2 regions of the Paeniglutamicibacter kerguelensis genome follow, and region 2 is predicted to be linked to the other one. Evidence: predicted binding sites of a transcription regulator. Region 2 holds the regulator's gene; the other holds the start of a gene.

Region 1 (18,725 bases), 1.6 Mb from region 2:
CGAGCTGCGCAACTTCGCACTGGAACAGGGGCTGCCGGAAAGGGCGTTCGACAGGGACCACTACGATGTCCCGCAGAAACGCTACGAGACACTGGTGGCGGCCGGCGCGCTGCCTGTCTCCGCAACCGAACTGGTGCGCCGCCTGGTGCGCTCCGGGTTGCGGGTACCTGCACGGGAACGCCCCGAGCGCCTGGATGCGGTCCTGCTGGCCCGCTGGGACGGGTTGTTGCCCGGTGAACCGGCACTTGGCCGGGACCTGCTGGCGCGCTGGTCCGAGCCCCACCGCGCCTACCACGACCGGGCCCACCTGCTGGCGATGCTTAGCGCCCTCGACACCCTGACCGGTTCCAACGAGCAAGACCCTGCACACCGCTCCCTGTACTTGGCGGCCTGGTACCATGACGCCGTCTACAACGGCTCCCCCGCCGACGAAAAGGATTCAGCGGCACTGGCCGCCGCGCAACTTCCGGGAGTCGGGCTCGAACCCTCTGAGGTCGGCGAGGTGGTGCGGCTGGTTGAGCTGACCATCGAGCACCGCCCGGCCACCGACGATGCCGCGGGACAGCTGCTCTGCGACGCGGATCTGGAGGTCCTGGGCCGCGAGGCCGGCGCCTACCGCCGTTACGCACTCGCCGTGCGCCGGGAGTATGCCCACGTGCCGGAACCTGCGTTTGCCGCGGGCCGGGCCGCGATCCTGCGCAAGCTGCTGGAAGCTGACTCCCTGTATTCGAGACCGCTGGCCCGTTCCCTGTGGGAAACCCGGGCCCGGGCGAACCTGGCCGCGGAACTCGATCTTCTGGAGCGCCCCGAACCCGCCTGACGGCGAAGGTTCCCGGTTTGTTAAATGCGGCGGGCCGCGGAACACCATTCCCCCAAAGGGGAACGTGTTCCGCGGCCCGCGCGGTATTGCCAGAGGTACAGCAGGGGGGATTAGAAACCGCCCATGCCGCCCATGTCGTCGCCGCCACCTACTGCTGCGCCGGCCGGAACCGGCTTGTCAGCAACAACTGCTTCGGTGGTGAGGAACAGACCTGCGATCGAGGCGGCGTTCTGCAGTGCGGAACGCGTAACCTTTACCGGGTCGTTCACGCCGGCAGCCAACAGGTCCTCGTAGACGCCGGTGGCGGCGTTCAGGCCGTGGCCGGCCGGCAGGCCCTTGACCTTGTCGGCGACAACGCCCGGCTCCATGCCGGCGTTGAAGGCGATCTGCTTCAGCGGTGCTTCGATGGCAACGCGGACGATGTTCGCACCGGTTGCCTCGTCGCCCGTCAGTTCCAGCTTGGCGAATGCAGCTGCGCCGGCCTGGATGAGGGCCACGCCGCCACCGGCAACGATGCCTTCTTCAACGGCGGCCTTGGCGTTGCGCACTGCATCTTCGATGCGGTGCTTGCGTTCCTTGAGCTCGACCTCGGTTGCGGCACCGGCCTTGATGACTGCAACGCCGCCGGCCAGCTTGGCCAGGCGTTCCTGCAGCTTCTCGCGGTCGTAGTCCGAATCGGTGTTCTCGATCTCGGCGCGGATCTGGTTCACGCGACCAGCGATCTCCTCGGCGTCGCCTGCACCCTCGACGATGGTGGTCTCGTCCTTGGTGACAACTACCTTCCGGGCGGAGCCCAGCAGGTCGATGGTGGCGTTTTCGAGCTTCAGGCCGATTTCCTCGGAGATGACCTGGCCACCGGTGAGGATGGCGATGTCGGCCAGCATGGCCTTGCGGCGGTCGCCGAAGCCCGGTGCCTTGACGGCGACGGACTTGAACAGGCCACGGATCTTGTTCACGATCAGGGTGGCAAGAGCTTCGCCTTCGATGTCCTCGGCGATGATCAGCAGCGGCTTGTTCGACTGCATGACCTTCTCCAGGATGGAGACCATGTCCTTGACGTTGGTGATCTTCGAGTTGACGATCAGGATGTACGGATCCTCAAGGACCGTTTCCTGGCGCTCGTTGTCGGTCACGAAGTAGGCGGAGATGTAACCCTTGTCGAAGCGCATGCCCTCGGTGAGCTCAAGCTCGAGGCCGAAGGTGTTCGACTCCTCGACGGTGATGACGCCTTCCTTGCCGACCTTGTCCAGGGCCTCGGCGATCAGTGCGCCGATTTCTTCGTCACCGGCGGAGATCGATGCGGTGGCGGCGATCTCTTCCTTGGTTTCGATTTCCTTGGCGGAAGCCAGCAGCTCGACGGTGACGGCCTCGACGGCCTTCTCGATGCCGCGCTTCAGGGACAGCGGGTCGGCGCCGGCTGCAACGTTGCGCAGGCCTTCCTTGACCAGTGCCTGAGCCAAAACGGTGGCGGTGGTGGTGCCGTCGCCAGCAACATCGTCGGTCTTCTTGGCAACTTCCTTGACGAGCTCGGCACCGATCTTTTCGAACGGATCCTCGAGCTCGATCTCCTTGGCGATGGAGACACCGTCGTTGGTGATCGTGGGGGCGCCCCACTTCTTTTCCAGAACGACGTTGCGTCCACGCGGGCCGAGCGTTACCTTGACGGCGTCTGCCAGAATGTTCAGGCCGCGCTCAAGGCCGCGGCGTGCTTCCTCATCAAATGCAATGATCTTGGCCATAGCGGCTTATGTCCTTTCGGGACGTTCATGCGTATCTACGACCGGAGGCAACGCCCGCGACGGACGAATATTCCCCGATGTCATGGGACGATCGTGAAACATTCTCGCTGCTCTGGTCCAGGACTCACTCAAACACAGACTCCGGACCGCATGGATTCGCCTCGAATAATCGATCGAATTAGCAGTCGGAACTCGTGAGTGCTAATACAAATCTTGGCACTCAAGCATGGAGAGTGCAAGCTGTACGCGTTAGCCCAGAGCATAGCCCGCGGCGCGATCCTTAGCGGAAGCTGTTTCCCAGGACCACTGCAATGCTGCCCGGGATGTTGGCGCTCTTGACGACCGAGCTGATTCCAAGGTCCTCGGCTGCCTGTTCGGCGGTGGCGCGGCTGGCCTCATCACGGTAGTAAACCGTGGAATAAGTGACCTGCTTGCTCCAGTTGGCGGCCGAGACGTTGGTGAATCCCGCGTTCAGCAGCGTGGTGCGAACGGTGCCGGCCAGTCCGGATTTCTTGGCGCCGTTGTAGACGCCCACCTTCATCGAGAGGTCCGCTACGCCACCGAGCTCCGATTCGCCAGCGCTCGGGACCGCATCCGTTTGGCTGGGTTCCGCCGATTTGGAGGGCTTGCCCGAAGCCTTCGGGCTCCCGGATTCCTTCGCCGAAGGCTTCTTGGACGCCGACTTGTCGGCCGAGGGCTCGGTGCTGCTTGCCGCCACGTTTGCCGGGGCCTTGCCACCCCCGTCATTCAGGAGCTTGGGCAATGCGGTGAAGGAAAACACTCCGACCAACAACGCAACGGCACCGAAGACCATCAGCCAACGGAGGCCCGGGCGCACGCCACCGGCAGATGCGGCAGCCGCCCAGCCATTGGCGCGGTGTGACCCACTGCGGTTGCTGAACTCTGGGACGCGATCAAATTCATCGCGCGGATAGTTGGTCATGCCCGTCCTCGGTGATGTGTCTAGCTTTGGGGGCACACGCGGATACATGAATGCAGACGCGGTTGAAGAACAAAACCTTCAACCTGCGTTGTACTCAAGCCTCTGATTCGACCTTTTTGGCCGAACGAGCGCGGTGCCTCGTCGTTCGTAGTCTACGCAATCGTTTGACCAGCGTGGGGTCATAAGCCAACGCGGCGTCCGTGTCGATCAGGGTGTTCAACAGCTGGTAGTAGTTGGTTGCGGATATGGAAAAGAGCTGCGAGATGGCCTGTTCCTTGGCTCCGGCGTACTTCCACCACTGCCGCTCCAGCGCAAGGATCCGCTGGGAACGCTCGTCCAATTCACTCGACTCATCAAGCTCGAACTCAAGCCCAAGTGCCTCGGTTGGCATCGCACACCCTCAACAATCCAGTTCTCCGCATGGTGAACCTCTACAAATTAGTTCAATGTAATTATTCTAACGCGGATCCGGTGCATGTCATTTGCTTCAAGGTGGCCCGATCCGGCCACAATGGCTGCTATGGACACCGGAGAACCAACACTCTTTGAGCTACCAGGCGAGCAACCCGACACCACCAGGTTCCCCTTCGACAGGGGTCTTGGCGATGCGGTTGCGGCTGGTCTCGTGGCCCCAGACTGGGCCGAGGCGTTGGCTCCGGTCGAAGGCAACCTCGTCGACATTGCCAAGGTCCTGGAGAAACGCCGGGGAGCCGGGGAGCACGTGCTTCCGGCGCCCTCGAACATCTTGCGCGCCTTCCAGCTGCCCCTCGCCGAGGCCCGCGTGCTGGTCATGGGGCAAGATCCATACCCCACGCCGGGGCATTCGGTGGGCTTGAGTTTCTCGACCCGGGCATCGGTGAACCCGCTCCCCCGGAGCCTCAAGAACATCTACACCGAGCTGCACACGGACATGGGAATTATCACGCCGACCCACGGAGACCTCTCGGCGTGGGCCGCCCAGGGAGTGGTGTTGCTGAACCGCGTGCTTTCGGTCGGGGCCGGCGCCGCAGGCTCCCATCGCGGCATCGGCTGGGAAGCCGTTACCGACACGGCCATCGCCGCACTTGCCGACCGCGGCGCCCCGCTGGTTGCGATCCTCTGGGGCAAGGACGCCCAGGCGCTGGGACCCCGGCTGGGCGAGACCCCGATCATTGCCTCGGCGCACCCGTCGCCGCTGTCGGCACGACGCGGGTTCTTTGGCTCACGGCCCTTCAGCCGAACCAACCAGCTGCTGGAAGCACAAGGGGCAACGCCCATTGACTGGTCGCTGCCCCCGGTAGTCCGCACGCGCTAACGGCGGCGGATGCCGCTGCGTTCCCCGCTGACGGCGCTGCCGGTGAACGGCCGCGCCAGGGTGTCCCCGAAGACCACGCCGCCGGCGATGGCCATCATGATGGTGAACGCCGTGAACATATCGACCACGGCCCCCGTCATGTCCTCGACGTCGAACACCAGGCCGTACATGGACCGGAAAATCATCAGGCCCGGCAGCAGGAACACGATGGCGGGGGCCGCAAGTACCAGCTGGGGCGCCCGCATCCGGTGTGCAACGATCCGGCCCGCCAAGCCGATGAACGTGGCGGCCACGGCCGGGGCCGTCCGGTCCCCCACGCCCAGTGCCTGGATGCCCAGCAGCACCAGATAGCCAAGCAGCGCTATGGCTCCGGTGGGAAGCAGGAGGGCGCGGCTGGTCTGTTCGGTCACGGCGCCCATCACGACGGCCGCCGCGACCAGGACAACAAGCAGCCACCCCGGGTAGGCGATCTTGTCGATGGTCCGCACGTCGAGCTCCGGCGCCCCGGCCAATTCGCCAATCACCAGGGCCGCCATGATGCCCGTCAGGATTGCCGCGTAACTGAGCCCCGCGGAGAAAAACCTGCCCGCGGCCGTCACGGGGAACCCGTTGATGGCATCCTGCAGCGCCGAAACGAACCGGGACGAGGGCAGCAGCAGCAAGATTCCGCCAGAAACCACCAGCGCCGGGTCGATCGGTGCATTCAAGGCATGGAACAGCACGGCAACGGCCGTGACCACAAAGGTGGATGCGGCGATGGAAAAGAAATCGGGGATGCGCCAACGCGAGGCGTACTTCGCGATCTGCCCGACCAAAAGCGATGAGGCGAATGCAATCGCGGCGCCCGCCAGGGATCCGCCGATGAAGACAACAAACGCTGCGGCGAATCCGCCGGCAGCGGCGGACACCATCCAGCGCGGGAAGGGCTTGGGCTGCCGGGAGATTTCGCGAAGCCGGTCCACCGACTGCTGGCGGGTGACACCGCCTGCGACAATGTCGGACACCAGCTGGTGCACGTAGGCCAGGCCGGCGAAGTTGTTGGTCCACGAGCGCACCACGCGCAGCATGGAATATGAATCTCCCTCCGGCGGGGAGAAGTTCAGGTGGATCGACTGGTTGGTGATGTCCACGTCGATGTGCCGCAAACCCAGGGCGGCAGTCACCGCAATGACGCTCGTCTCGACCTCCAGGGCGCCGGCCCCGTAGCGGAACATCGTTTCGGCCAGATCCAGCGCAAATTCCAGGGTCTTGCGTGCCGAAGCGTCCTGCGCCGAATTGACCTTCGGATTGGCATAGGGCGTGCCCCTGAGCCTGTCCACGATGCTGAACGCCTGGGTCGGCGGGGCGTCGGAGGCCAGCCAGCGGGAAATCATGCGCCTGGCCGTGGGGTTGGCCCGCGGAGGGAGGGCCGGGGCCCCGCTGGGAGTCACGCCGACCTGCCCCGTCTGGGCGTTCAGCTTGTCCTGCACCTCGGGAGGCAATTTTGCCGGCGGCTGGGATGCACTGGGCGTCGGACGCGGAGGTGTCGAGTGCTTCCCTCGCTCCGCCGCGCGCCTTCCGGGCGCTGCCGGGTTTCCCGGGGCCGGCGGCTGTTGCCGCGCCGCGGGCACGCTTGAATCAGCCGGTGCCAGCAGATTCATTTCCCGCGTCTGGACCCGCCTGATGCTCGCGACTTGGGGATTTGGGTCTTCACCGGAGGGCACTGTTTTGGCACCGTCCGGATCCTTGCCTGAAGACACGCTCACTCCTGTCGGTTGCGCCTTTTCACCCCCACCTTACAGCCGTATCTTGGGTATTTATTGAACACGTTTCCTGACTCACATTTTGCCCCGCGCACCAGGCTTCGCAGAGAGTCCCGGGAATATCCCCCGACCCACCCGCGTTGGGCAAAAATAGATGCAAATGTATTCAAATCACTGGAAGGCGAGCACTGCAACCATGAGTGAAAACCACACCCCGCGCCGGCAACTTGAAATCGGCGTTGAGACATTCGGAGACATCACCGAGGATTCCGGCGGCCACCTGCTGCACCCGGCCGAGGTCATTCGAAACGTTGTCGAGGAAGCCAAGGCCGCGGAAGCCGCGGGGCTGGACTTCTTCGGAGTCGGGGAACACCATCGCGACGACTACTCGGTGTCGGCACCCGAGGTCGTCCTGGGCGCCATCGCCGGCGTGACCAAGAACATCCGGCTGGGCTCCGCGGTCACGGTCCTGAGTTCCGACGATCCCGTGCGCGTCTACGAGCGCTTCGCTACGCTCGATGCGCTCTCCAACGGCCGTGCCGAGGTAATCCTGGGCCGCGGATCCTTCATCGAGTCGTTCCCTCTTTTCGGCTACGAACTTTCCGACTACGAGATCCTCTTTGAGGAGAAGCTCGCCCTCTTTGCCAAGCTCCGCAAGTCCGAGCCGGTGACATGGCAGGGGCAGACCAGGTCGGCCTTGCGCAACCAGAGCGTTTACCCGCCCATCGAATCCGGCCTGCTGGACACCTGGGTGGGCGTGGGCGGGAGCCCAGAGTCCGTGGTACGGGCGGGCCGCCACGGGCTGCCGCTCTTCTTGGCCATCATCGGCGGTGCACCCATGGCATTCGAACCACTGACGCGCCTCTACAAACGTTCGCTCGAGGAATTCGGCCACCCGGAGCAGAAGATCGGCGCACACTTCCACGGCCTGGTCGCCGACACCGACGACGAGGCTCTGAAGCTGCTATGGCCGCACTACAAGCGCACCATGGACCGCTTGGGTGCCGAGCGCGGATGGCCGCCGGCAAGCCGCATGCGTTTCCAGGCTTCGGCGGGCCCGGACGGTTCCCTCCTGGCTGGCAGTCCCGAGACCGTAGCCAAGAAGATCGCCGCCTTCGCCAAGGGTCTCGGCCTCTCACGCGTCGACATCAAGTACTCGAACGGGACCCTGCCGCACGAAACCATGGTGCGCAGCATCGAATTGCTGGGCACCAAGGTCAAGCCATTGGTCCTGGACATGCTCAACGACTAGCGATCACCGGGGCACGATCTGCCCATTGACAAACAGAAAACCCCCGGCAAATGCCGGGGGTTTTCTGTGTTGGTGGTTCTTAGCAGACTCGAACTGCTGACCTCTCGCGTGTGAGGCGAGCGCTCTAACCAACTGAGCTAAAGAACCGATCGTTCCACCCCGCAGGGGCGTACCTCACAAGGTTAGCCGAGGTGTGAGGTGCACACCAAATCGACGGAGAAGGTAGGCCCTCGGGCTTCGACGCGCAGGCCGCGCTCCCCGGCCTTGAGTAGCACCCGCCAAAACCGGCCCCGGCAGTCCCGGAAACGACGGGAAACCGGCGCATGAATTTTCCGTAGAACGCCTCCCGGCCACCGCCGTCATCAGTGGCCGCAAAAACCCCGGAAATCCGGTGATTTTCGGCGCTTTAACGCAGCGGTCGAGTCCACTTGAATTTGTCCACCGGCTTGGCTCTTTCGAGCCGTGTTTACAAGATGGCTACGCTCGGGTAATAATTTCTTTTGTCGTTTCCACGACGCCCAAAAACTGGGCCCTACAAGGAAGCTGCCGGGAGCCGCCGGCATCGGTCCCCTACCGGCCAAAGAACCGGCCCGGCGTAATCCCGGGAACCCCTTCTTTCGTTCGCTCTTTTTCACTTAGAGGACCGCTCCCAGTGCTTCCAACCATTGAGTACTCCCTGTCTTATGCTCCGCCCCTGGGCGCCGAGCGCGATGCCCTGTCCGCACTCTGCCACACGCCCGATGCCCGCTGGCACGAGCGCATGGACCATGCCGAATTCGTTGTCACCGCCCTGCATGAGGGGACCCGCGTGGGTCTGGGAATCGTGCACACCTCGGTGACGGCACCCACCCAGGTGGAACGTCCGTTGGAACTCGGTGGAATGTTCGTGCACCCCGCCTACCGCCGCCTGGGCATCCGCCAGCACATGGCCGATGCCCGGCTCACCTACGCCCTGTCCATGGGCGGGACCCCCATTACGGTGATCGACAACCGCAACGAGGCCTCCTGGAGCTACTACGAGCGTTCCAGCAAGTGGACCCCGGAGCAGGAGTACACCGGTTGGTTCACCGGCCTGCCGATGACCATCTGGGTTGCCACCGAATCCTCCTGGTACCGCACGCGCATGGGCATGGATCCGCTGGTTCCCGCGCAGCCGAACGTCGTGCTGCCGCCGGCACAGCCGCTGGTCCTTGGCCCGGACCAGGGCAACGCCGTTTCCGCCTGAGCCCGCACCCGGCCGTCAGGCCGCCAGGCCTGGTTGCCGGATCCTTGGAACGGCCGGTTTCCTGCCGCCAACACCTCTTGCCCGGCGGTTTGGGCCGGGCATAGGGTTGACGACTACGACCGTCCCGACCCGAGGTGCCGTCATGAGCCAACGAAACTCCTATCCCGCCGGCGTGCCCTGCTGGGTGGAAACGTATCAGCCAGACGTGGACGCCGCGCTGGCCTTCTACGACGCCCTGTTCGACTGGCAACCGACCGGTCCCGGACCGCTCGGCGGTGCAGGCTCCGAGGGACGCTACTACGTCGCCCGCATGCGGGGGCTCGACGTGGCGGGCATCGCCTCGCAGCCCGCCGCGGAGGTCCCCACCGCGTGGCTGACCTCGATCGCAGTCGGCAACGTCGATGCGGCGGCCGAGGCCGCCACCCGTGCGGGCGGCACCGTGCTCACCGGGCCCTATGACGCGGCGCCGGCCGGCCGCGGAGCAGTAGTCGCGGATCCCTCCGGGGCCGTCCACGGACTGTGGGAGGCCGGCGATCGGGCAGGGGCCCGGCTGGTCAACGAACCGAGCGCCTGGGCGATGAGCCAGCTGTCCACGCCCGACCCCGACCGCGCGGCGGCGTTCTACGCGGCCGCCTACGGCTGGACCACCCAGGGCTTTGGCGCGGGGTCCGGGGCCGCCATGCTCTTCCGGCTCCCCGGCTACGTCGGCGGCGAACCGGAACAGCCGGTGTCGCGCGAGGTCGTGGCCGTCATGGTCGCCGGCGACGGCCCTGCGCGGTGGACCCCGAACTTCTGGGTCGCCGACGCCGAAGCCACCGGGAACCACGCGGCCGGGCTCGGCGGACGCGCGCTGGCCCCGGCGTTCAAGACCCCGCCCGGGATGACCCTGGTCCTGGAAGACCCGCAGGGCGCGGTGTTCTCGGTGACGGGCGTGGGCGCGCGGCCCTAGGCCAGCCGGCTAGGCCGTTGGGATCCCGGGGCGCATGTCCCCGGTCTCGATGTAGCGCTGGTGCCAGCCCAGGGCCTCGCCCAGCAGGTGCGGGGTGTGCTTACCGTAGCTGCCGACGCGGGCGCGGTCGAAGTAGTCCTGCAGCATCGGGCGGTACTCCGGGTGGGAGCACTTGTCGATGACCACCTGGGCGCGCATCTTCGGGGAGAGCCCGCGAAGGTCCGCAAGACCCTGCTCGGTAATCAGGATCATGGTGTCGTGCTCGGTGTGGTCCACGTGGCTGGCCATCGGGACGATGCCCGAGATCTTCCCGCCCTTGGCCGTCGACGGGGACATGAAGACCGAGAGGTAGCCGTTGCGGGCGAAGTCGCCCGAGCCGCCGATGCCGTTCATGACGTGCGAGCCGACCACGTTGGTGGAGTTCACGTTGCCGTAGATGTCGGCCTCGATCATGCCGTTCAGGGCGATGCAGCCCAGCCGGCGCACGAGCTCCGGGTGGTTGGAGATTTCCTGGGTGCGCAGCAGGATGTGCTCGCGGTAGAAGTCGACGTGCGCATTGAATTCGTCGATGCCGTCGGCGGACAGCGAGAAGGAGGTGGCCGAGGCGAACTCGAGGGTGCCGTCCTTGAGCAGGGCCAGCATGCCGTCCTGGATGACCTCGGTGTAGGCCTGCAGGCCTTTGTAGCCGCCGCGGGCCAGGCCGGCGAGCACCGCGTTGGCGATGTTGCCGACGCCCGACTGCAGCGGCAGCAGCTTGTCGGTCAGGCGCCCGGCGCGGATCTCGTGGTCCAGGAAGTCCAGCAGGTGGTCGGCGATCTGCGTGCTGGTCTCGTCGACCGGGGCGAACGGGCTCAGCCGGTCCGGGGCGCCGGTTTCCACGACGCCGACGATCTTGTCCGGGTCCACGCGCAGGTAGGGCTCGCCGATGCGCTGGTCGGCGGCGGTCAGCTCGATCGGCTTGCGGTGCGGGGGCAGCGCGGTGCCGTAGTAGATGTCGTGCATGCCCTCCATGGCGGCGGACTGCTCCGAGTTGACCTCGATGATGACCTTGTCGGCCATGTCCAGCCAGGTCTTGTTGTTGCCCACGGAGGAGGACGGGATCAGCCGGCCGTCCTCGGTCACGCCCACGACCTCGATGATGGCCAAATCGATCTTGCCGTAGAAGCCGAACCAGGCGTGCTGGGCAACATGGGACAGGTGGATGTCCATGTATTCCATCTCGCCGTCGTTGATGCGGCGGCGCAGCTCGGGGTCGGACATGTAGGGCAGGCGCAGTTCCATGCCGCCGGCGCGGGCCAGCACCCCGTCGAGCTCCGGGGCCGTGGAGGCGCCGGTGAGCACGTTGATCTTGAAGTCGCGTCCCGCGGCGTGCTCGTCTTCCATCAGCCCGGCGAGCGCACCGGGGACTGCCTTGGGGTAGCCGGCGCCGGTGAAGCCGCTCATGGCCACCGTCATCCCCGGCTTCACCAAGGCGGCGGCCTGCTCGGCCGACATCAAGAGGTCTAAGAACTTGGAGTGATGGATCCGATCGTGCACGGCTGCCCTTCCTAAGACGTTTGACACATGGTGCGCAAGTGTCATCTGCGCCACCCTATCGGGAGATCGCGTCACACCCGGACCAAAAGTGCCCGCGGACCGCCCCCGGGCGGGGTTGTTCGGTGAGGCGGCCCGATTTTGCGGTGACTGGTCTGCATTCGCGGCTCACCGCGTATCACGCGCCGTGAGCCGTGAGCCGGGGCGGGGCAAGAGTACCGCCATCCGCGGTCCAAGGCACAGGTCTCCGGCGCCGTCCCTTGGCCGAAAGCCTCGGGTGCTGTTCGGTCAGCGCTGTTGACGTGGTGAAATCCGGTTTGTAGCTAGCATTGGACGCATGGATGAAGCGAGGAAACTCAGGATCACGGTGCTGTGCATCAGTGTGCTCGTCGCCCTGGGCTTCGCGTTTTTTCTTTCGGGCGGTCTGGGCTACCTGCTGGATCCCTGACGGGTCCACGTTCAGGGGGCCTCGTCCGCCGCGGGTTGCAGCTCCCGCCGGAGAACTAGCCGAGAACGGGGTTCTCGATCTTGAGCCCGTCGTTTTGGGTGACGCGTCCGCGAATGAAAATGATGGCGATCAGCCCGAAGACGATGACCGGCAGGTTTCCCAAGCTTGCGATCGCGGTCAGGGACCCGTCGGCAGGGAAGGCCGTTTGAAGGAAAATGCTGGGATCAGTGCTGGCGTGCAGGAGGATCGGCCAGATCAGGTTGCCCGTCACGCGGAGCGTCAGGTACATGCAGATTCCGAACCCGAAGGTGTACAGAAGCTGCATGAGTGTGGTGAAGAGGGCTTGGCCACCGAGCAGGTTCCCTGCGTGTAGCGCCGAGAACACGGCGGCGGACACCACCGCCACGGCGATCTCGGGGTGCCCCGCCTTGCGCATCAAGTTGACCACGAAGCCGCGGGTCAGCGTCTCCTCGGCGAAGCCGATGAACAGACCGGCCAGCAGCCAGACAGCGACCTTGCCGAATCCTGCCTCAGCGTAGTCGATGGTGGCGAACCGCAGGATGTTGAAGCCCAGGACGAGGACGACGGCTATCCACATCCATTTCCCGCCGCCGATGGGCTGGCGCGCGAAGAGCTCTTTCAACCACCCCAGCGAGAGCGCAAAGAGCACCAGGAGCAGCCCGCCGAACGCAATCGGCAGTACGTAGGCGAAGACGATGAATGCGGGGCTCGTCGGATCGGTCAGCATCGGGGCCGCGAGCCAGGTGATCGCGAGCCCGCCGAGCATGTACAGCCCGTAATAGGCGGCCGCAAGAATGACGCCCTTCCACCAGCCGCCCCGCTCCCAGAACTGCTTCCATGCTGTTGACGCTCCGCGGTCGGGCATAATCATTCCTTCGGTCGGGCAAAAAGTCGTCTCAAGCCGGGTCACCCAGCTATTTGGCCAAGTCAATCGTATCTAATACTTCAGAGGGGCCGCAGGTACTGCCTGCAGAGATAGACCCGACCGTGCTTTTCCCGCATCGCGGCCTCGTGCTCGATGTCGGCGTGCATGAAGGCCATGACGGGTGCCGAGAGGCCCTCCGGGCTGGCATACCCGTCATTCGGTTCGTCCCAATTCTTGTAGACGTGCAGGTAGCGGTGGTTCTCGACGAAGCCGCTGCGCCGGTACCAGGCGTTGGCCTCGGTGTTTTCCCGCGTCCATGCATCGAGGGTGAGCACGCCCGCCGGCAGCCGTTGGATGGCGTGGCCCAGCAGAGCTCCCGCGATCCCCCGGCGTTGGGCGTCCGGGCGCACCGCGATCGAGTCGATGGTCGCGCACTGCCCGTCGACCTCGACATCGATGAGCCCCAGCACCCGGCCGTCCTCTTCGGCGACGAAGCACAATTGCGGGTCGGGCAGGACGGTCTTGGCCGTCTTGACGTCGTCAAAGTAGTCGGTCCCGAAGAAGCTCAGCAGCCTGCATTCGAGCCATTGCGGCTCGTCGTCCGGGCGATATTCGCGGATTGTGTACATCGATTCCCTTGTTCGTTGTTTTGTCCGTGGTTTGGCCCGTGCGCTTCCATGGCAGGTGCGCCGCACCCGCGTCTTGCGGGAACGGCGCACCTGCCGGTGTTTGAAGCGTGGAAGTAGGCTTCCCCTTCGGTCAGCGGCGCGAGAAGTTTTGCGCCAGGTCGATCAACGTCCTGGTGCCGAAGCCGGTGGCCCCCTTGGAGCGCCACACGTCGTCGGTGTCCGACTGCATGGTGCCGGCAATGTCCAGGTGGGCCCACGGGGTATCCCCCACGAACTCCGCAAGGAACAGGGCCGCAGTGGTGGCCCCCGCGTACTTGCCGCCGAGGTTGGAAATGTCCGCGATGTCCGAGTCCAGCTGCTTGCGGTACTTGCGCTCCAAGGGCAATTGCCACACCTGCTCGTCGGCGCTCGAGGCGCTGTGGCGCACGGCATCGACGAGGGCCTGGTGGTTGCCCAGCAGGGCCGCGGTGAGCTGGCCCAACGCCATCAGTGCGGCCCCGGTGAGCGTGGCGATGTCCACCACCGCGTCCACGTCGTCCTCGAGTGCCAGGGTCAGCGCGTCGCACATGACCAGGCGACCCTCGGCGTCGGTGTTCTTGACCTCGATGGTCAGCCCGCTGCGGGTGGTGAGCACGTCCCCGAGCTTGTAGGCCGAGCCGTCGGGCATGTTGTCGGTGCACATCAGGAAGCCGGTGACCTCCGCGCCGGCGCCGAGGTCGCGCAGCGCGGTGAACGCGGCAAGCACGGAGGCCGCCCCGCCCATGTCCATTTTCATGAGCAGGTGCATCGGGTCGCTGGGCTTCAGGCTCACGCCGCCCGAGTCGTACATGATGCCCTTGCCGACCAGTCCCAGGTGCCCCGTGGCCTTTCCCCGCGGCGCGTAGTGGAGCTTGATCATGCGCGGTTCCTGGGCGCTGCCCGCGTTGACCCCCAGGAGGCCGCCGCAGCGCATGGCGACAAGTTCCTCGCGGTTGAACTCCTGCACCTCGAACCCGAAGAGCTCCCCAAGCTCCTTGGCCACCTCGGCCAGTGCCACGGCGGTCAGGTGGCTGGGCGGGGCGTTGCACAGGTCCCGGGCGATGTTTGCGGCGCGGGCGTTGATTCGCCCGATCCCGGTGCCGTCCGCGGCCTGGACGGGGTCGGTTCCGTCCGCGCAAACCTGAACGAGTTCCAGCGCGGTGAAGGCCCCGCCGTTCTTCAACGGGGTGAAGGCGTAGCGGGCCAGCAGGACGCCTTCGGTGACGACGCGGCCCAGGGTTTCGGCATCCAGCTCCGTGTCCGGAAGCCGCAGCCCGAACCGGGCCCTGCCCTTGGTCGCACGGGTTGCAGTGGCCGCGGCATCGCGCATTGCGTGCTGGTCCAGTTCGGCGAGCGCTCCCACGCCCACGGCAACCAGCAGGGGCCCGTCATTGGTCGGGACAAGCAACGTGCCGCCCGCTGCGCCGGTGAACCCGGCCCTGGCGAGGGCTTCGCGGTCCAGGCCCAGTTCGTCGGGGACTTCCCCGTCGCTGCCCACCAGCACGGCCACCGCTTCGACTCCGGCAAATGCGTCCACCCAATCGATGACGGGGTCGCCCGCGTGCAGCGAGGGCATCGGTGAAAAGTCGCCGGGGATCAGTTTGTATGCGTCGAATTTCACGGGTTCTCCTTTGTAGCTTCCGGGCTGTCGAGGTCCAGTGCGTCGGGATCGTCGGGTTCCATCTGTTCGGGCAAGCCGTCCTGCAGTCGCTTGGGCATGCGCCCTGCCGGGACGATGGCCAGCAGGGCCAACCCGGCGAGCCCCAGCAGCGAGAGCTGCAGGGAACGCAGTCGCGCTTCGGCGTTGACCGCAACCGCTGCCACTAGTTCCTCGGGGCTTCCGGCCCGCTCCCCGATGGCTATTACGAGCTGCTCGTTTGTCATAAAGTCCGCGTCGCTGATGTTGACCTTGTAGATCAGCTCGTCTGAGATCCCGGGGTGCGCGGCAGCCCCGGAGGCGATCAGCGAGGCGAGCATTCCCACGGCGAAGGCGCTGGCCACCGCGATGCCCACGGATCCCGAGAGGTTGTGAACCAATCCGCGCCAGGCACCGACGTCGCCGGCCAGCGGCTTCGGCACGGAGCTGAGCAACGTGTTGAAGACCAGCGCGACGATTGCGCCCTGCCCCAATCCCAGGAGGACCAGTCCAAGGACGACGAAGAGCTGGCCCCAGTCGTTGCGGATGGTGTAGGCGATCAGGCACAGGGCCCCGGAGACCACCACGAACCCCGTCCGGGCGATGATGCTCGGGGAGAACTTGTCGTAGAGGAACGCCACGAACGTGCTGGCCAGGAAGATGCTCAGCGTGTAGGGAATCAGCGAGAACGAGGTTTCAATGCCGCTTCGCCCTTGCACCATCTGCATGTACAGCGGGATCAGGAAGTTCGCCGCGGTTCCCACGAACAGCATGATGGCCATGCAGGCGGTGATAGCAAGCTCTGAGCTGGATGCCAGAACGCGCAGATCGAAGATGCGCGGCAGCTTGGCGTCCTGGCGCTTGCGGATCCAGGAGAAGAATACCTGGCCGCCGATCAGGCCAAGCAGGATGAGCAGCGGGGCCGGCGAGATGCCCATGATGTTGAACGGCGCCTGCTCGGTGGCGAACCAGATGCCCCAGCTGGACAGGCCGCTGAACCCGAAGCTGAGGAGGATGATGGAAACGGCGGCGATGATGGCGCCGGTCCAGTCGATCTTCAGTGCAGGCTGCGCCGGGATCGTCTTGAGCTTGAAGCTCAGCAGCAGGTTGATCGCACCGAGGACAACCATGAGACCGAACGAGTAGCGCCAGCCGATGGTGGTGGCAAACCATCCGGCGAGCAGCAACGCCAGCACGCCGGCCGCCGGGATCGCCGCGGCCAACAACCCGATGGCCTTGGCTTGTTGGGCGTCCTTGTAATTCGTGGCGATGAAGACAGTCAGTGCCGGGGCGACCAAGGCGATGACCGCGCCGGAGGACGCCTGGGCGATGAACAGCATGGCGGGGCTGACGCTCAGCGCCACACAGGCCATGGCCGCGGCGTGGATCGCCACAGCGATCTGGAAGACCTTTCGGGTTCCGAAGCGGGCGCCGATCTTCGCCCCGAGCAGGATGAAGGCTGCCATGGAGAAGGTACCGGCGGTGATCGCCGTTCCGACTGAGGTTGCCGGAGTGTCCAGGTCGGTGGTGATGCCGGCCATGGAGACGGTCAACGCGTTCACCGCGAACGAGGCTTGGATCTGGGTGAGCACCACAACTACCAGCGGCAGCCAAGAGGCTCTCTCTGCAATGCTGTGGTGCTGTGGAGACGTGGGACTGGCTGTCATTGACCTAACTCCTAGCTCAAGGGAAAGCGCGAGTTACGAAGATATTGCACAACATCTCTACCCGTCCGCCACGCATCACCTCGCAGTGAATACCTAGTCGTCGCGGGTTTTCATGGTGATCGGAGCATAACCCTTAAGGGGTGCCGACTTCCAGAGTTCCACGGCGGCTCAGAATCTTTTGGGGCATTCCGGTGTGTCGGGTTTTTCTTTGCACCGACCGGGTACAGGGACCACCGGTGCTTTCGGCGGAGGCTGGGATCAATCGGCAACAAACCGATCCGGTCCGGGTCTTGCCCGACAACCTCTGGCGTCCGGCAGCGGCGAGGACCCTATCCCGGAGACGCAGTGAGGGGCGGCCCCTTCGGACCGCCCCTCACTGTCTTGTCGTAAAACTACGAGTTGTTATGCCTGCTCGGACGTGCCGGCGTCTTCGCCCAGCGAGTGGGCCTTGCGATAGCGGGCAACCTTTGCAAACGTCACGACGCTTAGCATCGCGATCATCGAGAAGGCGGTAATAACCAATGTTTCGTGGCCTGGAGTCATTTGTGAATCATCCTCTCTCTAATGTGCGGCGAAGCCTGCGGGGTCGGGTTCCCGAAGACCTGCTGCTTGGGTGCGTCCATAAAATTTCTTGGACATCTGCTCCCGTGTGTTGCGGTGCGAACCAGCCTGTAAGGGCGGTTCGCTTGGTGTTTAAAGCGAGCCGTACCCGGAGCCATGACAGCTCCGGCAAACGGCGAAAATGCCGCCTCGAACATCCGGAACCTTGCACCAGACATCTCCGCAGACCCCTCGGTCCGGCTTGATGCCGCGCAGTTCCGTTCAGCCGGCAACGGAGCCGTAGGATTTCTTGTCATCTATATCGACACAAGCGAAGGCATCCCGGGCCAGCTGATCACGCCAAGCGGTTTGTACTAGGTATCTGGTGTCACTTGGACACAATCCAAGGCACTTGTTTTCTTCTAGAAACCAACTCGTCGATCTTCAATTATCGCAGATTTGTACTATTTCGCAACTCGATGCAGATTCAACCCTGTCCGGAGATCCCCAATTTTCGGTCTGACTCGGCAGTTTTCTTGCATCCGGATGACGATCGCAATGCCGAATCAACATCCAGGGAGGTTCGCCGTTGCCGGGTGTCAGCCGAGCGGGAATTGAAGATTTCGGACCCGCGGGCGGGCCACGCAGCATGTGGCAAGCGGGCAGTGTCCCGGAAAACGAAAACGGCCGCCGCAACACCGCGAATGCGGATGTTGCGACGACCGTTAGAGGTCGGGGCCACGGCCCCGGGAAAGCTATTGCTTGTTGCCGAGCACTTCGTTCACGCCGGTCTCATCGGGGTATGCGGCCTGCGTACCCTTCTTCGTTGCGGCCAATGCGGCGCTTACCGAAGCGAAGGCTGCCGAGGTGTACAGCGAATCCCCCGCCGCAAGGCGTGCCGCCAGTGCGCCGGTGAAGGCGTCTCCGGCGCCGGTTGTATCGATCGCATCGACCTTCGTCGGAGCGATGCGGACAACCCGGCCCTCGGAGCCGGCCAGGCCGTCGAGGACCACCGAGCCGTTGGCACCGAGGGTCACCACGGCGCGGTCTAGGCCGCGGTCGGCGAAGTGCTCAAGCACCGGCTCCCAGTCGGAGGTCGGCGCATCCGGCGCGGGGATTTCTTCCCCGCCCAGGAACTGCGAGGCCTCGTGCGCGTTGACGAGCAACACGTCCGCGAGGGATGCGAGTTCGGGCGCCACCGGTGCGTACGGGGAAAGGTTCAGCAGCACGGTTGCACCGGCATCGTGCCCGGCCTGCGCGGCGGCCTGGACGGTGTCCAGCCCAACCTCGAGGCACAGGCAGACCACCGAGGATCCGTCGAAGGCGGCCTGTGCGGCGGCAACGTCGGCGGGCCGCAGCGTTCCGTTGGCACCGGCGGAGATGACGATGCTGTTTTCACCTGCG
Region 2 (9,860 bases):
AGCCCAGCCGGGTGAGGAACATCTTCATCTGTTCGGGCGTGGTGTTTTGTGCCTCGTCGAGGATGATGAACGCGTCGTTGAGGGTGCGTCCGCGCATGTAGGCCAGCGGTGCGACCTCGATGGTGCCGGCGGCCAGCAGGCGCGGGATCGAATCCGGCTCCAGCATGTCGTGCAGCGCGTCGTAGAGCGGGCGCAGGTACGGGTCGATCTTGTCGGTGAGGGTGCCCGGCAGGAAGCCGAGCTTCTCCCCGGCCTCCACGGCCGGGCGGGTCAGGATGATTCGGCTGACCTCCTTGGACTGCAGCGCCGCAACGGCCTTGGCCATCGCCAGGTAGGTCTTGCCGGTGCCCGCGGGACCGATACCGAAGATCACGGTGTGCTCGTCGATGGCATCGACGTAGGCCTTCTGGTTCACGGTCTTGGGCCGGATGGCCTTGCCCCGGCCGGAAAGTATCTTCAGCCCCAGCACGGACTGGGCGTCGCCGGCGCCGGAGCCCTCCAGCATGCGCACCAGCTGTTCAATGGTCTGCGCGGAAATCCGGGTCCCGTTGGCCGCAAGCGTGCGGGCCTCGGTGATCACCCGCAAGGCCCTGTGCGCGGCTCCCGGCTCGCCGGTGACCCGAAGGTCGTTGCCCCGGGCGTGGAGCTCGACGCCCGGGTAGGCGCCACCGATGACACGCAATAGTTCATCGTGTGCACCCAGGGTGGCTACCATTTGGTCGGAACTGTCGAAGCTGACCAGCGCATCGGTTTCCCGCGGCTGCCCTGATTGGCTCATCTCTGGATCCATACGACTGTTGCCGCCTCCGCATTCCGTGTGGGCGACTAAGGCCTGCGGTCCTTCCGCGGCCAATGGTCCCTGCACCTCGTCCATCTTATCCTGCCCTTGTGGCACCGGCCATTGGCGCGCGGGCGGCCCGCCTGCCGGCCCGCGAATATATCAATCAGGCAACAGTCCCCGCAAAACGCGGATCGGCGCCCCCCTCGAGGGAAAATTTGTGCAAGGCTGGGGAAAGCCCGCCAACTCCCCCGATGCGGATGCACCCCTGCTTTTAGTTCCCTTTCTCCCAGAGAGCCACTATTTCCGATGTCCCGATCCCGTCGCGCCGCCCATTCCCGCATTGCGGTCTTGGCACTCACGGCGCTGCTTGGAACCTCGGCCTCCTGCGGTCTGGGGACCGGCGCCGAGCAGTTCTCGATGCCCGCATCGAACGCCGACGTCCATTCGGCCGCCCCGTTGTCGGCGGTCGAGATGGAGCCCTTGAGCACCGACCGCAGCATGCCCGTCTACTGGCTCTCGGAATCGGACGGAACGGTGCGTCTCTATCGGGAGTTCGTGCAGATCCCCGGGGTCGGGGATCCGATCGCCGCATCGGTGCGCTACATGCTGAACTCGAAGCCGCATGACACCGACTATTTCAACCTGTGGCGGCCGAGCAACTCGATCGGTGCCTCGGTGAGCCCCGGGAACATGATCACCATCGACCTGGGCAAAAAGGCGTTTGGCGCGTCGCTGGACCGCGGCCTCGCGGAGCGGTCGATCGCGCAATTGGTGTTCACTGCCACGGCCGCGGCGGCCAACGCCGGCATCCTCTCCGACGGCATCGAACCGAGCGTGCGGATCCAGGTCGACGGATCGAGCGACTTCCTGGCCTTCGGCCAGATTCCGCTGGACCAGACCTTCACCCGCGATTCCAAGCTTGCGGCCCCGCTGTGGGTCATCGACCCGCAAGCCGGCAGCACCGTGCCCGCCGGGCAGGTGGATTTCCGCGGCCTGAGCGCCAGTTTCCCCGGCGGGGAATTCTGGGAGATCCGGCGGAGGAAGTCCATGAACCCGCTGAAGACCAAAAGCGAATCGACCGAGCCCGTCGCCTCCGGCCAGCTGCCCACGGGCGGCGACGGCCTGGACACCAACGAATTCTCCTTCAGCCACAAGCTCGAGGCCGGCGACTACACGTTCACCGCATGGGGCGTCGACGCGACCACTGACAAGCGGGTCGCCATCGAATCCAAGGACTTCACGGTGGAGGACTGAGATTCCCGCCGACCTAGCCGCACCGACCAAACACCGCCAACGCAAAGATCCCTGTGTCGGATCCCCCACCAAGGGGAATCCGGCACAGGGATCTTTTTGCCTGCGTCAGGGGCCGCTTCCTAAAGCTGTCCGAGCAGGTGCCTGACGAGCACCAGCGCCGCGGGCCCCGCGGTCGAGGCGCGCAGCACGTGTTGGCCCAGCAGCGCCACCTTGGCGCCGGCGGCCAGGAACTGGTCAATCTCGTGGTCCGAGATCCCGCCCTCGGGCCCGACGACCAGGTGTACCTCGGCGCGCGGCGCCTTGCCGGCGGCCAGCTCCCGGGCGTGCTCGGCGGCCCAGGTCCCGACGACGTCGGCCACCGAGGCGGCACCGCGTTCGTGCAGCACCAGCACCAGCACCGGAGTCCCGGCGTCCGCCGCGGCCGCCATGGACTTGGCCAGCGCCGGGGTGGAAAGCATCGGCAGGACCTCGGGCAGGAACGTGCGCCTGGATTGCTTCAGCGCGCTGAGCACCGTCGCTTCCCACTTGCCCAGCGCCTTGGCGGCCTTGGCCTCGTTCCAGCGCACGATCGCGCGTTCGGACTGCCACGGGCGCACCGCGTCGATGCCGAGCTCCACCGCGGACTCGACTGCCTGCAGGTCGCGGTCGCCCTTGGCCAGCGCCTGCACCAGGGTGATGCGGACCGGTTGGGCCTCCTCGTGCTCGACGGAAGCCACCGTGGCGCGCAGGGAGGACTTGTCGGTGTCCAGCACCTCGACGCGTGCGCGCACGCCGGTGCCGTCGACAAGGTCGATCGTCTCCCCGCCGCGCACGCGCTTCACGTTCACCGCGTGGTGGGCCTCGGGCCCCTCAAGGGTGAGCACGGAACCCACGGCGGGGTCGCCGATGGACCCGGGCTCCATGAAGAAGCACTGGTTGCTCATGAGCCCAGGTTGCCGAGCTTGCCGCGCAGGCGGGAGAACATCCCGCCGCTGTTTTCCATGCGGCCCTCGGCGAATTCCTCGCCGCGCAGCTTGGCCAGCTGCTCGAGCAGCTCGCGCTGTGCCGCGTCGACCTTGGTCGGAGTCTCGACGTGCAGGTGCACGATGATGTCGCCGCGCTTGCCGCCGCGCAGGCGCGGAACGCCGTAGCCGGCCAGGCGAACCGTGTCGCCGGACTGCGCGCCGGATTCGACCTCGATGACCTGGGCGCCGTCGAAGGTCTCCAGTTTCAGGTCCGCGCCGAGCGCGGCCGCCGTCATCGGGACGTTCATGCGTGCGTGAAGGTCGACGCCCTCGCGTTCGAAGACCTTGTGGCGGCGCACCTCGATCTCCACGTACAGGTCGCCGTTGGGACCGCCGCCGGGACCCGCCTCGCCCTGGCCCGCCAGGTGGATGCGGGTGCCGCTGGCAACGCCGGCGGGGACCTTGAGCTGCTTGGAGATGCGTTCGCGGATGCGGCCCTGGCCGTTGCAGTCGATGCAGGGATCCGGGATGGTGGTGCCGAAGCCGCGGCAGGCCGCACAGGTCTCCACGGTCATCATCTGGCCCAGGAAGGAGCGGACCGGGCGCTGGACCTGGCCGGCGCCGTGACAGATGCTGCAGGTGACGGGCGAGGTGCCCTTGCGGCAGCAGGTACCCTCGCAGGTGGGGCAGGTGACGGCGGTTTCCATGTCCAGCGGGTACACGGTGCCGGCCACCGCATCGGCAAGGTCGATCGTCGCCGTGATCAGCGCGTCGCGGCCGCGCTGGGTGCGCGAGGCCGGGCCCTGGGCCTGGCCTCCGCCGAAGAACTGCTCGAAGATGTCCCCGAAGCCGCCGCCGAAACCGCCGCCTCCGCCGAAACCGGTCTGGCCCGTGCCGTTTTCGTTGCCCGTGGCATCGTAGTTGGCGCGCTTGTCCGCGTCGGCGAGCACCTCGTAGGCGCGGGTCACCAGCTTGAACTGCTCCGAGGCGTCCTCCCCCGGGTTCACATCGGGGTGTAGCTTGCGGGCCAACTTGCGGTAGGCCTTCTTGATCTCTTCGCCCGTGGCGTCCTTGCTGACGCCCAGAACTTCGTAGTGAGTGCTCACAGTGCTCGCTGTGTCCTTTCGTACTTCAAAAATTGACAATGGCCCGGCGGTCAGCCGGCCAAGATGCGGGAAAGATATCTGGCGACGGCGCGCACGGCGGCCATCGAGGTGGGGTAGTTCATGCGGGTCGGGCCCAACACGCCGATCATCGATTGTTCGCCCGGCCCGTAGCCGGTCGCGACCACCGAGGCCTCCGTGAGGGCGCCGTACTGGTTTTCGGTTCCGATGCCCACCGCGATCCCGTGTGCGTCCTGTTCCAGTTCGGAGAACAAGCGCAGCAGCACAACCTGTTCCTCAAGCGCCTCGAGGACCGGGGTGATGCTCAACGGGAAGTCGCGGTTTGCGCGGGCCAGGTTTGCGGTGCCGGCCATGACCATCCGGTCCACGGTGTTGTTGCGAGCCAGCGCCCCCAACGCCTCGGCGATGGCCCGTGCCGCGTGCAGCAGTCGTGGTTCGACCAGGTCCGTGGGACCTCCGCAGAGTTTTGAGACATCTGCAATGGGTCGGTTGTCCAACACCGCGAGGAACACCGCGCGCAGGCGCTGGAGGTCTTCTTCGCCGGTTTCCGGGGGCAAAAGAATGACCCGCTGTTCAACCTTGCCGCTGGAGGCAATGAGGACAACGAGTGTCTGCCCGGCGCCAAGGCCCACGAGCTCGATGTGGCGGACCGTGGCGTTTGAGTAATGCGGCACCTGGATGAGCGCCACCTGCTGGGTGATGCTTGCCAGCAGGCGGACGGTGTTTTCGAGGACCTCATTGAGGTCGTGCGAGCCCTCGATCAGCGCGGCAATGGCACGTCGCTCGGCTGGCGAGAGCGGCTTGATGTCGCCGATTTGGTCGACGAAATGGCGGTAGCCCTTCTCTGTGGGGATCCGCCCGGAGGAAGTGTGCGGGGCAACAATAAAGCCCTCTTCCTCAAGCGAAGCCATGTCGTTGCGGATGGTAGCGGCCGAGACGCCGAGGTTGTGCCGATCCAGCAGGGCCCGCGAACCCACCGGCTCACGGGACTTGACATAGTCTTCAACGATGGCTCGGAGGACCTCAAGCCTGCGCGGTTCGGTCATTCTTACCCTCCTGACTACCAGATTGATACGGTCGACGACGCATCTGGGTGCCCGGGCCCGCGAATTTGCGGCCTTTAGCACTCGACATGTCCAAGTGCTAAGTCTAATACGTCCGGCTGGGTTGTTAGCATGGTTTGTTCAAACACGGCGGTGCCGCGTTCACCACACGCCCCACCGCCGCAGCATGCGACCACCGGCACCGGAAAGTGAAACCATGACCAATTACACCTGGGGCGCCCAAGACATGAGCGCCCCCGCACGACGACAGCTCCGCAAGGTCCCGCTGAGCCTGGGCTTGCTGCTCGAAGACGTCGAAAGCGGCTGGGTGGGAGAGGTTGTCCGCATGGAAAAATCCGGCGGCATGCGCGTGATGGCCCTGGAGGACCGGGCAGGCCGGACCAAGTCCTTCCGCACGGGTTTCGGCTTCCTGCTCGAGGGAGAGCCCGTGGAAATCACCGAACCGGTTGCCGCGCAGCCGGCCAAGCAGGGCACGGCGCGCAGCGCCTCGGGGTCGCGAATGGTCACCGACCTGCGGGCCCGCACCGCCCGGGCAAGCCGCATTTGGGTGGAAGGCAAACACGACGCCCAGCTGGTTGAAAAGGTCTGGGGCCACGACCTGCGCGTGGAGGGCATTGTCGTCGAGCCCCTGCACGGAGTCGATGACCTGGCTGCCGCCATCCGCGATTTCTCCCCCGGCCCGCAGCGCAAGCTTGGAATCCTCGTCGACCATTTGGTTTCCGGCACCAAGGAGGCAAAGATCGCCGCAGAGGCCATGCGGGTTCCGGGCGCGGCCGGCAATGTGCTGATTGTCGGCCACCCGTACGTCGACGTGTGGCAAGCCGTGCGCCCCACGGTGCTGGGCATCAAGGCATGGCCGGTGGTGCCGCGCGGAACGGACTGGAAAACCGGCATCCTCAAGGGCCTGGGCTGGCCGCACCGGGAACAGGTCGACGTGGCCCAGGGATGGGAACGCATCCTGGGGCAGGTGCGAAGCTATGCGGATCTGGAACCTTCGCTGTTGGGCCGCGTTGAAGAGGTCATCGACTTCCTCACCGCAGGCGACCACGGGCCCGAATAACTCTCCATCCACCGGCGACGCGCCCGGCCGGAAAAATGTCAGCACCGTGAGAATGCTCACGCTTCGCTTATGATCGGGCACGTGGGCAACCCAAAGGTGGCGCAAGTCAGGGGATAACCGTTCACCATCCGGCCGGGACTCGCCCAAAGCCGCGGTTCGATTCTATGGACCCGTTGGATTGGCGATAAACTGTCCAACGATTCACCAACAGCAACGAAGAGGACACCAGCAGTGGTCAACGAGGCACGACAGTCACCCGGCGAAGGCAATGGCCAGCCGGACCGATTCGAAGGTTCCTCGGATGCCCCGCTGCCCCTGACGCCTGCCGAAGATCGCCAGTGGGCAACCATCGCCCACTTCGGCGCGATCCTTGGGTGCATCCCCTCGGCCATCATCTACTACGTGTACCGCTCGCGCGGGCCGTTCACCGCGCAGGAATCCAAGGAAGCGCTCAACTTCACGTTTCCGCTCACGGTCCTGGCAGTGCTGCTGAACCTGCTCTCGCTGATTCCCGTCATTGGATGGGTCTTCGCGGTCCTCGTCGTGGCAATCTGGATTTTCCTCACCGTCAGCGGCGTCAAGGCGGGCATCAACGCGAACAAGTCCCGCCCCTACCGCTACCCGTTCAACCTTCGGCTGTTCAAGTAGCAAAGAGCCGGGTGGGATCGTAAGGGGCATTGCCGACAAGGCAGTGCCCCTTACGATTTGGAGAGCACCCGAGCCGGTTTTTGATCTTTGCCCGGTCATTCCGGCAGCGGTCCAGGCCACCGCATTTTGTGCACCGTTCATCGACGCGCTGGGCCGAGACTCCCCGGGCCCGGCCGGACCGAAAACCATCCAAGCTGGCGAGCGGAGACGCCGCCGCGGTCCCCTGACGGCAGCACCGGCTCTGCAAGGACACCTGCTCCAGATGACAAAGGTGGGTGGCGGGCTGGAATTCCAACCCGCCACCCACCTTTGTAGGATCCACCTGCTATGGCGGCGAAGTGCTCCCTAGAAATCCAGCAGGCGCCGCAACACGGCATCGGCCAATAGCCGTCCCTGCAACGTCAAGACAACCTTCTTGGCAAATGCCGCCTCGGGGACCACCAAGCCATCGGCAATCAAGCCGGCAATTGCCTTCCGGCCCTCGGGCTTCAGTTCGGCGGTGTCCATGCCGTCGACGATGCGTGTCAACAACATGGCCCGTTCCAGGTAGCGGGCGTCCTCGTCCGGGGTCTCACGTCCCGCGGCGGGCGAGGTGCCTGCATCGATGCGCTGCTGGTAGGCGGCAGGGTGCTTGACGTTCCACCAACGCAGCCCGCCGACGTGGGAGTGCGCCCCGGGCCCGGCGCCCCACCAGTCGCCACCTTGCCAATAGGCAAGGTTGTGCAGGCAGCGGCTGTCCGCGTCCTTCGACCAGTTGCTGACCTCGTACCAGTTGTACCCGGCAGCGGCGAAAAGTTCGTCGGCGATCAGGTACTTGTCGGCGTGGTCGTCATCGTCGATGTTTGCGACCTCGCCGCGGCGGATCTGCCCGGCAAGCCGCGTTCCGTCCTCGATGATCAGCGCGTAGGCGGAAATATGGTCGGGGTCGTAGCTCAGCGCAGTGTTGACGCTGGTGCGCCAATCCTCGATCGACTCCCCCGGCGTGCCGTAAATCAGGTCGACGCTCACCTGCAGGCCCGCAGCCTTCGCCCATTGCACGGCCAGACCGACCCGCTCGGGGTTGTGCGTGCGGTCAAGGGTTTTCAGGACATGCGGGACCGCGGACTGCATGCCGATCGACACGCGGGTGAACCCGCCGTCGGCCAGCAGCTGCAGGGACTCCGGCGTCACCGAATCCGGGTTGGCCTCCGTGGTGATTTCCGCGTCGGGAGCCAGGTCCCATTGGGTGCGGATTTCACGCAGCACGCGGACCAGGTCCTCGGCGGGCAACAGCGTGGGGGTTCCGCCGCCGAAGAAGACGGTGGACACGCTGCGCCGCGGCACGCCGGATTCCTCCAGGACCTTGGCGCCAAAGGCGATCTCCGAGGAGACCGCTTCCGCATAGGTGTCCTGGCTGGAACCCGAGCCGAGCTCATGGGCCGTGTACGTGTTGAAGTCGCAGTAGCCGCAGCGCACGGCGCAAAACGGAATGTGGACGTAGACCGAAAAGGTCCGGTCCACGGCACCATCGGCGCAGGTTGCCGGAAGCAACCCGTCCGATGGTGCCGGATCCCCGAGGGGCAAAGCACCTGGCATTATTACTTCTTCTTGGGCTCGTCGGATGACAAGGCAACGATGAAGGCTTCCTGGGGAACCTCCACGCGGCCGACCATCTTCATCCGCTTCTTGCCGGCCTTCTGCTTTTCCAGCAGCTTGCGCTTACGGCTGATGTCGCCGCCGTAGCACTTGGCCAGAACGTCCTTGCGGATGGCACGGATGCTCTCACGGGCGATGATGCGCGAACCGATGGCTGCCTGGATCGGCACCTCGAACTGCTGGCGAGGAATCAGTTCGCGCAGTTTCTGGGTCATCATGTTGCCGTAGGCGTAAGCCTTGTCGCGGTGGGTGACGGCACTGAACGCGTCGACCTGTTCGCCCTGGAGCAAAATGTCGACCTTGACCAGGTCCGAGATCTGTTCGCCGTCGGCCTTCCAGTCCAGCGAGGCGTAGCCGCGGGTCTTGGACTTCAATACGTCGAAGAAGTCGAAGACGATCTCGGCCAGCGGAAGCCAGTAGCGGATCTCCACGCGTTCCTCGGAGAGGTAGTCCATGCCGCGCATGACGCCACGGCGCGACTGGCACAGTTCCATGATTGCGCCGACGAATTCGTTCGGTGCCAGGATCGTGCCGGCAACCATCGGCTCGTGGACCTCGAGGATCTTCCCGTCGGGGAACTCGCTCGGGTTGGTCACGGTGCGCATCTTCTTGTCATCGGTCATGACCTCGTACACCACGTTCGGCGCGGTGGAGATCAAGTCCAGATTGAACTCGGCTTCGAGGCGTTCGCGGGTGATTTCTAGGTGCAACAGGCCCAGGAAGCCGACGCGGAAGCCGAAGCCCAGGGCTACGGAGGTCTCCGGGACGTAGGTCAGGGCAGCATCGTTGAGCTGCAGTTTGTCCAGCGCGTCGCGCAGTGCCGGGTAGTCCGAACCGTCGATCGGGTACAGGCCGGAGAAGACCATGGGCTTCGGGTCCTGATAGCCGCCCAGCGACTTCTCGGCCGGCTTGGCAAAGTTGGTGACGGTGTCGCCGACCTTGGACTGGCGCACGTCCTTCACGCCGGTGATCAGGTAGCCGACCTCGCCGACGCCCAGGCCCTTGGTGGGAACCGGCTCCGGTGAGGAGACACCGATTTCCAGCAGGTCGTAGACGGTGCCGGTGGACATCATCTGGACCTTCTCGCGCGGCGAGAGGTTGCCGTCAACGACTCGGACGTAGGTGACAACGCCGCGGTAGGTGTCGTAGACCGAGTCGAAGATCATGGCACGCGCCGGAGCATTCGGGTCCCCGACCGGTGCCGGAAGGTCGCGAACGACCTTGTCCAGCAGGGCCTCGACGCCCATGCCGGTCTTGCCGGAAACCTGAAGGATGTCCTCGGGATCGCAGCCGATGAGCTTGGAAATCTCCGCCGCGTACTTTTCGGGCTGCGCCGCGGGAAGATCGATC

Evidence for each region. The regulator HrcA, encoded in region 2, represses chaperone genes, less so after heat shock. The targets are predictions, from matches to a motif close to TTNGCACTCGNNNNNNNCGAGTGCNAA.
Region 1: a site for HrcA is predicted at 2,738-2,764, ahead of groL (chaperonin GroEL). Genes of this name have one in related genera too.

Annotation. Positions count from the first base shown of each region.
Region 1 covers NZ_JAGIOF010000001.1:61,083-79,807, reverse strand. The annotation lists gene JOF47_RS00345 (DUF4031 domain-containing protein) at 1-820, shown strand, start outside; gene groL (chaperonin GroEL) at 931-2,559, opposite strand; gene JOF47_RS00335 (LytR C-terminal domain-containing protein) at 2,840-3,502, opposite strand; gene JOF47_RS00330 (DUF3263 domain-containing protein) at 3,597-3,893, opposite strand; gene JOF47_RS00325 (uracil-DNA glycosylase) at 4,023-4,796, shown strand; gene JOF47_RS00320 (threonine/serine exporter family protein) at 4,793-6,535, opposite strand; gene JOF47_RS00315 (LLM class flavin-dependent oxidoreductase) at 6,735-7,790, shown strand; tRNA gene JOF47_RS00310 (tRNA-Val) at 7,861-7,937, opposite strand; gene JOF47_RS00305 (GNAT family N-acetyltransferase) at 8,443-9,015, shown strand; gene JOF47_RS00300 (VOC family protein) at 9,158-9,964, shown strand; gene scpC (succinyl-CoA:acetate CoA-transferase ScpC) at 9,974-11,500, opposite strand; gene JOF47_RS00290 (CPBP family glutamic-type intramembrane protease) at 12,001-12,831, opposite strand; gene JOF47_RS00285 (GNAT family N-acetyltransferase) at 12,912-13,460, opposite strand; gene JOF47_RS00280 (leucyl aminopeptidase family protein) at 13,591-15,099, opposite strand; gene JOF47_RS00275 (MFS transporter) at 15,096-16,781, opposite strand; gene JOF47_RS00270 (hypothetical protein) at 17,184-17,324, opposite strand; gene JOF47_RS00265 (hypothetical protein) at 17,499-17,699, shown strand; gene JOF47_RS00260 (ribokinase) at 18,077-18,725, opposite strand, start outside.
Region 2 covers NZ_JAGIOF010000001.1:1,675,996-1,685,855, forward strand. The annotation lists gene JOF47_RS07655 (PhoH family protein) at 1-778, opposite strand, end outside; gene JOF47_RS07660 (GerMN domain-containing protein) at 1,088-2,035, shown strand; gene JOF47_RS07665 (16S rRNA (uracil(1498)-N(3))-methyltransferase) at 2,155-2,958, opposite strand; gene dnaJ (molecular chaperone DnaJ) at 2,955-4,085, opposite strand; gene hrcA (heat-inducible transcriptional repressor HrcA) at 4,136-5,149, opposite strand; gene JOF47_RS07680 (DUF3097 domain-containing protein) at 5,364-6,227, shown strand; gene JOF47_RS07685 (DUF4870 domain-containing protein) at 6,459-6,875, shown strand; gene hemW (radical SAM family heme chaperone HemW) at 7,221-8,450, opposite strand; gene lepA (translation elongation factor 4) at 8,453-9,860, opposite strand, start outside.